3 regions of the Bacillus altaicus genome follow, and region 2 is predicted to be linked to each of the others. Evidence: predicted binding sites of a transcription regulator. Region 2 holds the regulator's gene; each other region holds the start of a gene.
What was found. Region 2 encodes Rex, which represses fermentation and respiration genes when NADH is low (regulators of the CRP and FNR family bind a similar motif). Its sites were predicted from a motif close to TTGTGAAATATTTCACAA; they were not measured.
Positions count from the first base shown of each region.

Region 1: the regulator Rex is predicted to act here: its motif matches at 1,481-1,498, upstream of ACE38F_RS03580 (DUF1641 domain-containing protein).
Region 3: the regulator Rex is predicted to act here: its motif matches at 2,003-2,020, upstream of adhE (bifunctional acetaldehyde-CoA/alcohol dehydrogenase).

Region 1 covers NZ_CM143394.1:710,449-713,737, reverse strand. The annotation lists gene ACE38F_RS03590 (MFS transporter) at 1-396, opposite strand, end outside; gene ACE38F_RS03585 (winged helix-turn-helix transcriptional regulator) at 791-1,138, shown strand; gene ACE38F_RS03580 (DUF1641 domain-containing protein) at 1,568-2,008, shown strand; gene ACE38F_RS03575 (NAD(P)/FAD-dependent oxidoreductase) at 2,053-3,231, shown strand.
Region 2 covers NZ_CM143394.1:44,906-48,194, reverse strand. The annotation lists gene ACE38F_RS00175 (ABC-F family ATP-binding cassette domain-containing protein) at 1-856, opposite strand, end outside; gene ACE38F_RS00170 (redox-sensing transcriptional repressor Rex) at 1,044-1,673, shown strand; gene ACE38F_RS00165 (YdiK family protein) at 1,703-1,894, opposite strand; gene ACE38F_RS00160 (CPBP family intramembrane glutamic endopeptidase) at 1,891-2,640, opposite strand; gene groES (co-chaperone GroES) at 3,043-3,289, shown strand, end outside.
Region 3 covers NZ_CM143394.1:1,360,124-1,363,412, reverse strand. The annotation lists gene adhE (bifunctional acetaldehyde-CoA/alcohol dehydrogenase) at 1-1,807, opposite strand, end outside; gene ACE38F_RS07110 (bifunctional cystathionine gamma-lyase/homocysteine desulfhydrase) at 2,067-3,200, opposite strand; gene ACE38F_RS07105 (O-acetylserine dependent cystathionine beta-synthase) at 3,204-3,289, opposite strand, start outside.

The DNA of each region.
Region 1 (3,289 bases), 670 kb from region 2:
AAACATAAAAGCAATCGCGCTAGCACGTTTATTCTCTGGTACAAGTGCAGCCGCAATTGTGGATCCGATCGACATAAAAACGCCATGTGCAAATGCAGAAACAACCCTCGCGATAAGTAACACAGTAAAACTCGTTGCTACCGCTGCAATTCCATTACCGATAATAAAGACAATCATAATCCACATTAATAACGTCTTTCGCGACATACTAGCAGTTAGCGAAGTTAAAACAGGAGCACCGAATGCTACTCCTAACGCATATAAAGAAACGGTTAAGCCCGCTGTTGTAACAGAAACATGTAAATCCTCCGAAATAGATGGTAATAAACCGACGCTAATAAACTCGGTTGTACCAATTCCAAACGCACTAATTGCTAGCGCTAATAAAGCAAACATACTTCTTCGATTCGTCTGAACAGCCGAAGATGATACTGCATATGAATTCAATTGAACTCCTCCTTAATACGAGAAATCCAATCATAATAGTGTGATAAAAAGGCCTTTTTATCTTCTACAAAAATAACTTTATTGCTTACAAATGCTATTATGAATGGCTTCACTCTTTTTTTGAAGAACGCACTTTAAAGTACGATAGGTACCCAAAAGTAACATAGGCACTTTTTAGTACCGTACTACTCATTTCCCTCTTACATATGCTATTATGGAACATATTCAACACGATAAAAAGTACGTACTTTAAAGTGCTATAGGCACTAAAAAGTAACATTTAACTTATTTAGCTTCTTTTGTTGAAGAACTGAAATTTACATTCATCAAAGGAGATTTTCATATGAAGAAATATAATATTCCTGTCGAGGCGACCTTAGAGGTTATCGGCGGCAAATGGAAAGTCGTTATTCTTTGCCACTTAACGAAAGGTACAAAGAGAACGAGTGAACTAAAACGGTTAATGCCTGGTATTACACAAAAGATGTTAACACAGCAATTACGTGAGTTAGAAGTAGACGGGGTTATTCAAAGAAAGGTATACAATCAAGTACCGCCAAAAGTAGAATATTCGCTTACTGACTACGGATGGTCTTTAGAATCCATTCTCGATTCTCTTTGTACTTGGGGCGAATGCCATCTTGAAAAAAACGGTAACACATCGATGCTACTTACAGAGGATGAACAATAAAAAAGGAAAAAATGAACATAAATTTGTCCGTTTTTTCCTTTTTTCATTTATATATATGTACATTTTTAAGATAGATAAAATAATTTATGCGCTTTCATTCCTTGTCATTACTAGGTTACAGGCTCAATATCAAATAATTAGGAATCATTTTTATGTTAACATACGTGTATATAGTATATAATATAGGATATATATTATATACACTTTCCGATAAGGGAACTTTCCATTATGCGGACAAGCCATGTATCGGACAGTTCATAAATAATAGGTAAGACGTTATGGTTTTAAATTTATGTTTTCAGCTTACTTGCTGTCATAAATTTAAAGGCATTTTATTGTGTTTTGTGAAACTTTGTATAAAGTTTCATAACCGTTTACTATCTTTCCTATCAAAAATAAGAGTATTGCTATCGTAAAGGAGAATTGGAGATGCCAGAAACTATGACTCAAACAAAGCCAGAACAAGAAACTGTACAAATTTCTGCTAGCCAAGGACAACTTGATGTACTTGATCAGTTGTTAAAACCTGAGGTACAAGAATCATTAACAACACTAGTAGAACAGCTTCCAAAATTAACTGAGCTTGTTAACATTTTAACTAAGTCTTATGACTTCGCTCAAACTGTTGCTACTGATGAAGTATTAAAAAACGACACTGTTAGCGCAATCCAAGAACTTGTAGAACCTGTAAAAGATACAGTGAAAAGCATGGCTGCAACTGCTATCGAAGCGAAAGATCGTGCTGATGAAAGCAATGAAGTTATCGGCCTGTTCGGTCTATTAAAATTACTAAAAGACCCACAAGCACAAAAAATGTTCCGCTTTGTGAACGCATACCTTCAAATTAGTGCAGAACGTAATAATAAATAATTTAACTTATAACAACAATTAGTAAAGACGGGGGATAACATACTATGTCAAAACAAATTGTCATCTTAGGCGCTGGTTATGGCGGTCTTCTTGCCGCTTTAAACGTACGTAAATACTACAGCAAATCAGAAGCACAAGTTACAGTGATCAACCAATATCCAACACACCAAATCATCACTGAACTACACCGCCTTGCAGCTGGTAACGTTGCTGAGCAAGCAATTGCAATGCCACTTACAAAGCTTTTCAAAGGTAAAGACATCGATCTTAAAATTGCAACAGTTGAGTCATTCTCAGTTGATAGCAAAGAAATCAAACTAGCTGGTGGCACTACGCTATCTTACGATGCACTTGTAGTTGCTTTAGGAAGTAAAACTGCTTACTTCGGTATTCCAGGACTAGAAGAAAACAGCATGGTATTAAAATCTGCTGCTGATGCAAACAAAATCTACAAACACGTTGAAGACCGTATTGGTGAATACGCGAAAACGAAAAACGAAGCTGATGCTACAATCGTAATCGGTGGTGGCGGATTAACTGGCGTTGAGCTAGTTGGTGAGCTTGCTGACATTATGCCTAAACTTGCAAAAAGCCACGGCGTAAATCCAAAAGAAGTTAAACTTCTTCTTGTTGAAGCAGGTCCGAAAATCCTTCCAGTATTACCAGACCACTTAATCGAACGTGCAACTGCTAGCTTAGAAGCACGCGGTGTTACATTCTTAACAGGTCTTCCTGTAACAAACGTTGCTGGTAATGAAATCGACTTAAAAGACGGTCAAAAAATCGTTGCTAACACATTCGTTTGGACAGGCGGCGTACAAGGTAACCCATTAATTGGTGAATCAGGTCTTGAAGTAAACCGCGGTCGTGCAACAGTTGATGCACACCTACAATCTACTTCTCACAAAGACGTATTCGTTGCTGGAGACAGCGCTGTTGTCTTCGCTGCAGACGGTCGTCCATACCCACCAACTGCACAAATCGCTTGGCAAATGGGTGAGTTAATTGGATACAACTTATACGCAGCACTAGAAGGCAAAGCATTCGAAGAGTTCGCACCTATCAACTCTGGAACACTTGCTAGTCTAGGACGTAAAGATGCTGTTGCTACAATCGGAGCAAGCAATACTCCACTTAAAGGTTTACCAGCATCATTAATGAAAGAAGCAAGTAACGTTCGTTACTTATCACATATTAAAGGTCTATTCAGCTTAGCTTACTAATCTGAATATAAGCCCGAATCATGCCCTGCATGGTTCGGGCTATTTTTATCCCGCTATT
Region 2 (3,289 bases):
GAGCTATATTTTTTTGCACAAAGTCTTCCAGTTTAGAAATTTCATCTTGTTGTTTTTCATAACGCTTCATCTCTTGCTCGTATAGAGCTGATTTTGAGTCTAAATATTTACTGTAGTTACCAACAAATCGTCGGCTTTCCTTATTAGAAATTTCGTATACTTGTGTAACGAGTTTATCTAAGAAATAACGGTCATGGGAAACGATTAAAATCGCGCCAGGATAGCCTTGTAAATATTGTTCAAGCCATGTTAGTGTCTCAATGTCCAAATGGTTTGTAGGTTCGTCTAAAATAAGTAAGTCTGGTCTAGTTAATAATAATTTCCCAAGAGCTAATCGAGTCTTTTGTCCACCACTTAATGTGGAAATTGTCGTCTGATGCGTTTCAACTGGGAAGCCAAGACCGCTTAAAATCGAGCGTATATCCGCTTCGTACTGATAGCCGCCTTGATCTTTATAATCTAATTGTAATTGGTCATAATCAGCTAATAATTTCTCATATATAGCCGCAATTGAAAAGTTTTCTTCTTTTCCCATCTCTTGCTCTAGCCTTCGAAGTTTTGTCTCCATCTGCTGTAGATGTGTAAAGACGGTTAACATTTCATCCCAAATTGTTAAAGACGTTTCTAATCCGGTATTTTGAGCTAAATACCCCATTGAGACATCTTTCGGTTTTATAATTTCACCACCATCATGAGATAACTCGCCAGCTATTATTTTTAATAATGTAGATTTTCCGGCTCCATTTCGTCCGACTAATGCGATACGATCTTTTGTTTGTACTTCCAATTTTATGTTTGCAAGAATCGTTTCTGCACCGTATAATTTCGAAAGCCCATTCACTTGTAATAATATCAATGTTTTCACCTCAAATAATTTCTTAACTTTGCCATGTTTATATTTCTCAATCATACTAAAAATAGTGTATAGTTTAAAATAAAGAGAGAATACTTCTTCTCTTTATTATACAAGGAAATTCATGAGTACTAAACTTCTGTATTTGATTCAAGTATAAGAATAAAGATAGGAAGAGAGGAGAGGTTATATGGATCAGCAAAAAATTCCACAGGCCACTGCCAAACGATTGCCTCTATACTATCGATTTATCCAAAACTTATCTCTTTCTGGTAAGCAACGTGTTTCATCAGCCGAATTGAGTGAAGCGGTAAAGGTTGATTCCGCAACTATTCGAAGAGATTTTTCATATTTTGGAGCGTTAGGGAAAAAAGGATATGGATATAACGTAAATTATTTATTATCATTTTTCCGTGAAACACTCGACCAAGATGATATAACACGCGTGGCACTTATTGGAGTAGGTAATTTAGGGACCGCTTTCTTACATTATAATTTCACGAAAAACAATAATACAAAAATTGAAATGGCGTTTGATGTTAGTGAAGAGAAAGTTGGAACAGAAATCGGAGGGATTCCTGTATATCATTTGGATGAATTAGAAGAACGTTTATCAACTGATATACAAGTGGCAATATTAACGGTACCCGCTACAGTAGCGCAATCTGTGGCAGATAGATTGGCAGAAACGAACGTGCATGGTATTTTAAATTTCACACCAGCACGCTTAAATGTGTCAGAGAATATAAGAATTCATCACATTGATTTAGCTGTAGAGTTACAAACGCTTGTTTACTTTTTGAAGAATTATCCACAATAAAACGCAGAGGGGATGACCTCTGCGTTTTATTATTGTTTTTTCTTTGTGAATTTAACTAAGATAAGGCGAAGTGCCAAATTAAAATCAATTGTTGCCATAACTGCAAATAGTATTGTCCACATATTCCAGATTGTATCTGTTACGTTCGTAATGGCGAAGCGTGTAAAGATACATCCAAGAAGAAAGTACAATGCAGCCATGAACAATGGTGAGTTTCTCATACTAAAAATCCTCCGATAAAGCCTTGCATTTTTTCAGCTTCTTTAATCATTTCTTGAATTTGCTCATTACTTACTACAACTTGAGCAACTGCAACTAATGTATTCATTGCAACATGAGCTGCAATAGGAACTATAATTCGTTTCGTTTTTACGTATAAAAAGGCGAATACGAGCCCCATAGAAGTGTATACCAATAAGTGAGTAAAATCAAAATGAATCGCCGCGAATACAAGTGAACTAATGATAGCGGCAATAAAGAAGTTAAACTTCTTATAAAGTGTACCGAATAAAATTTTTCTAAATACGATTTCTTCCAAAATAGGTCCTATTATAGATATGACAATCAGGAACCAAGGTGTCGTTCTTGCGATGTCCATAAGTCTTGCTGTATTTTCAGATCCCGGTGTAATCCCTAATAAACGCATTTCGATCATACCGGCAATGCTTTGTGAGAACAGCGCTAAGAAGAAACCAATAAAAATCCATCCAATTGTAGCAGGAACAGTAGAGCGCATTTTATCTAAATGCCTGTCACGAATGTCTGTTCTGAGTAACCAAAGTACAACGCATAATGCAATGAAAAAGCTAATGATAGCCCAATGACCAGTTATGAGTTGAAGTTTTTCCTCTCTAGTAAATCCCCTATTATCGTATAGTCCAGTTTTCAGGAGAAGCGGTAACCCGGCAATGCCTGATAACTGCATTAAAATGTATGTAACGATAATCCACCAATATTGTTTTTTCAAATGGTTTAACCATCCTTTCTAACGCTAGTGTATGAGATAAGGTAGGATAACATGTAAATATACTACCTACGATATAAACTTTCATTTGAATTATATTTTTTTTGTAAATAAGTATTTGAAAATAAAATAGGAGACAGGAAAAAGTTGTACGTTTAGCGAAAACAACTTAGGGTGTCTTTCATATTGTAACATACAAGAAGTGGGAACAACGATTCATATAGTAAAGGCAGTAGAAGAAGTAATGATATGTAGGAAAGTGCATAAAGTAATTTGCGAAAAAATTATGATTTTTTTACTTGCAAAAGAAATTGAGATTATTTATTATTAGAAGTGTGTTAGCACTCGTGTGACTTGAGTGCTAATAAATAAAATTTACATAACAAAATGAGGAGGTTATTGTTCATGCTAAAGCCATTAGGTGATCGCGTTGTAATTGAACTTGTTCAAGCAGAAGAAAAAACAGCAAGTGGTATTGTATTACCAGAAACTGCAAAAGAAAAACCACAAGAGGGTAAAGTTATTGCAGTAGGTACAGGCCGAGTGCTTGAAAATGGTGAGCGTGTTGCTTTAGAGGTAGCAGCAGGTGATCTTATCATCTTCTCAAAATATGCAGGTACTGAAGTGAAATACGAAGGTACAGACTACTTGA
Region 3 (3,289 bases), 1.3 Mb from region 2:
TTGGAATGGCAACAAATTGTGCTTTATTTCCCAAGTTCGGATACTTACATGTACGTTTTCTTATATCTAAAAACTTCTGTTTTATTCCATAGAATGTCGTTTCTGGGTGCTCATAGAATAGCCACATCCCTTTTGCTGCATCCATAGCTGAACCGCCACCAAGCGCGATAATTACGTCTGGTTTAAAGCTTTTCATCATGTCCGCACCTTTAAATACAGTTTCATCTGATGGATCTGGCTCAACTTCAAAGAAAACTTCAACTTTCACATCATTTGCATGCTTACGTAAATAGTGCGTAACTGTATCTACATAACCGTGCTCAACCATCCCTGGATCCGTTACAATAAATGCGCGGGAAATGTTAGGCATGTTTGCTAAATATGCTGTCGCATGTTTTTCAAAATAAATTTTGGGTGGTAATTTGAACCACTGCATATTCTTTTTTCTATTTGCCAACCTTTTTATATTTAATAAATGAGTCGCCGTTACGTTTTGGGAAACTGAGTTTTTCCCGTAGGAGCCACAACCAAGCGTAAGTGATGGAATAAATCCATTATATATATCACCAATTCCACCTTGTGATGAAGGTGCATTTACAATGAGACGGCAGGCTTTCATACGTAACCCAAATTGTTTTTGTACTTCTTTATTTGTAGAATGGATAACCGCTGAATGCCCTAGGCCACCAAGCTCTAACATTTCTTCGCAATATGTAAATCCTTCTTCTAATGAATTTGCTTTTACACAAGCTAACACTGGGCTCAGTTTCTCACGAGATAGTGGATACGCTGCTCCGATGCCTTTAATTTCAGCTACAAGCATTTTTGTATGTTCAGGTACAGTAATTCCTACTAATTCAGCAATATACTGTGCTGATTTCCCAACAATATCACTATTTACTGCACATGTATTTTCATTAATAACAAGCTTTTCTAATTTCTTTCTCTCTTCCTCTGTTACAAAATAACAATTATTTGCAATCATTTCTGCTTTAACATCATTATAGATTTCCTTATCTACAATGATGGCTTGTTCTGACGCACAAATCATACCGTTATCAAATGTTTTCGATAAAATCAAATCATTAACAGCACGTTTTACATGTGCCGATTTCTCTATATAACATGGTACATTACCTGGCCCTACACCTAGCGCGGGTTTACCAGTAGAATAAGCCGATTTCACCATACCAGCCCCTCCAGTTGCTAGAACGAGTGCGACACCATCATGGTTCATTAATTGTTTCGTTGCTTCCACAGAAGGTCTTTCAATCCATTGAATACAATGCTTTGGTGCACCAGCTTTCACTGCTGCATCATATACTGTTTTTGCCGCTGCAACGGAACAGTTTTGTGCAGAAGGATGAAATGCGAAAATAATTGGATTTCTTGTTTTTATCGCGATTAATGCTTTAAACATTGTTGTCGATGTTGGGTTCGTTACTGGCGTTACCCCAGCTACTACACCGACAGGTTCTGCGATTTCTATTATTTCTTCATGAGGATCTTCATGAATAATTCCTACCGTTTTATCTTTCTTTATACTATGCCAAATATATTCAGTGGCAAAAATATTTTTAATGCATTTATCTTCATATACGCCACGGCCCGTTTCTTCAACAGCCAACTTCGCAAGCGGCATATGTTGATCGACACCCGCAAGCGCCATTTCATGAACAATGTTGTCAATTTGCTCTTGTGTAAAACTTTCTAATGCTTGTAAAGCTTTTTGACCGTTATCTACTAACGTATCAATCATCTCTTTTACCTCTTGCATTTCATTTACAACTTTCTCTTTGACTACCATGTAAATTTCCTCCTATTCTGCTATCTTGGACTTTATAAGTCCCTATAGGTCATAAAAAGTCCCGATTAGCGTAAAAAAATAGAGTTACCTTCCTACATGAATCCCATCGCTTGTGAAACATTTCACAAGTTTGTTCGTGAATAACATTTCATGAATTCAATATACATGAAATCATTTCATTTGTGTATGTCTAATTTGTGAAATATTTCACAAATTAATATAATAAAATGCACTGCTCTATATTAGCAGTGCATTTTTATTATGCTAGTGCTTGTGCCAAATCTTCAATTAAATCTTCTCCATCTTCAATACCAACAGAGATTCGAATTAATGTATCTGTAATTCCTAATTCTTTACGGCGATCTGCTGGGATTGATGCATGTGTCATTTGTGATGGAATAGAAATTAAACTTTCTACTGCTCCTAAGCTTTCAGCAAGTGTAAAGTATTGTAACTTCTCAAGTACTCTATTTAATGTTTCTTCACTATCTACATCGAATGAGATGATTGCACCAAATCCGTTCGCCTGTTCTTTTGCTAATTCGTGATTTTGATGTGATTCAAGACCTGGATAATATACTTTATTTACTTTCGGATGGTTATTTAAAAACTCAGCAATTGCGCGTGAATTTATTTCATGCTCTTCCATACGAATTCCTAATGTTTTTAAACCGCGAAGTAGTAAGAAGCTATCTTGTGGTCCCAGAATACCTCCTGTTGAGTTTTGTACGAAATGAAGGTCTTCTGCTAGTTGCGGGCTATTTACAACTACTAGGCCTGCAACTACATCACTATGCCCACCTAAATATTTCGTTGCACTATGAAGTACTATGTCTGCTCCTAAAGAAATTGGCGACTGCCAATATGGCGTCATGAATGTGTTATCAATAATTGTTAATAAATCGTTTTCTTTAGCAAGAGTCGATATTTTCTTAATATCAGTAATTTTCAGTAATGGATTCGTTGGTGTTTCCACATAAATCGCTTTCGTATTTGGGCGAATCGCTTCTACAACTTCCTCTAGGTTTGTTGTATCTACAAATGTATGCTCAATGCCGAAACGGTTTAGTACTTTTGTAAGAACGCGGTACGTCCCGCCGTAAACATCATCTGTTAAAATGACATGATCTCCTTTTGAGAATAGCATAATAGTTGCTGTAATAGCTGCCATCCCTGAACCAAATGCAAATCCTGCATGACCATTTTCTAACACTGCAATCATTTCTTCTAAAGCTGAACGAGTTGGATTACCAGTTCTAGAATATTCATATCCTTGGTGCTTACCAACTGCTTCTTGTTTGTACGTACTCGTTTGATATATCGGCACGTTTACAGATCCAGTTGAAGGTTCTCCTATGCGAATACCATGAATTAACTTTGTCTTTGCTCTCATTTTTTATTCCCATCCTTTATATATATCTTTACTTAAATAACGCTCACTACTATCTGGAAAAATCGTTACAATATTTGTGTCTGGTTTTG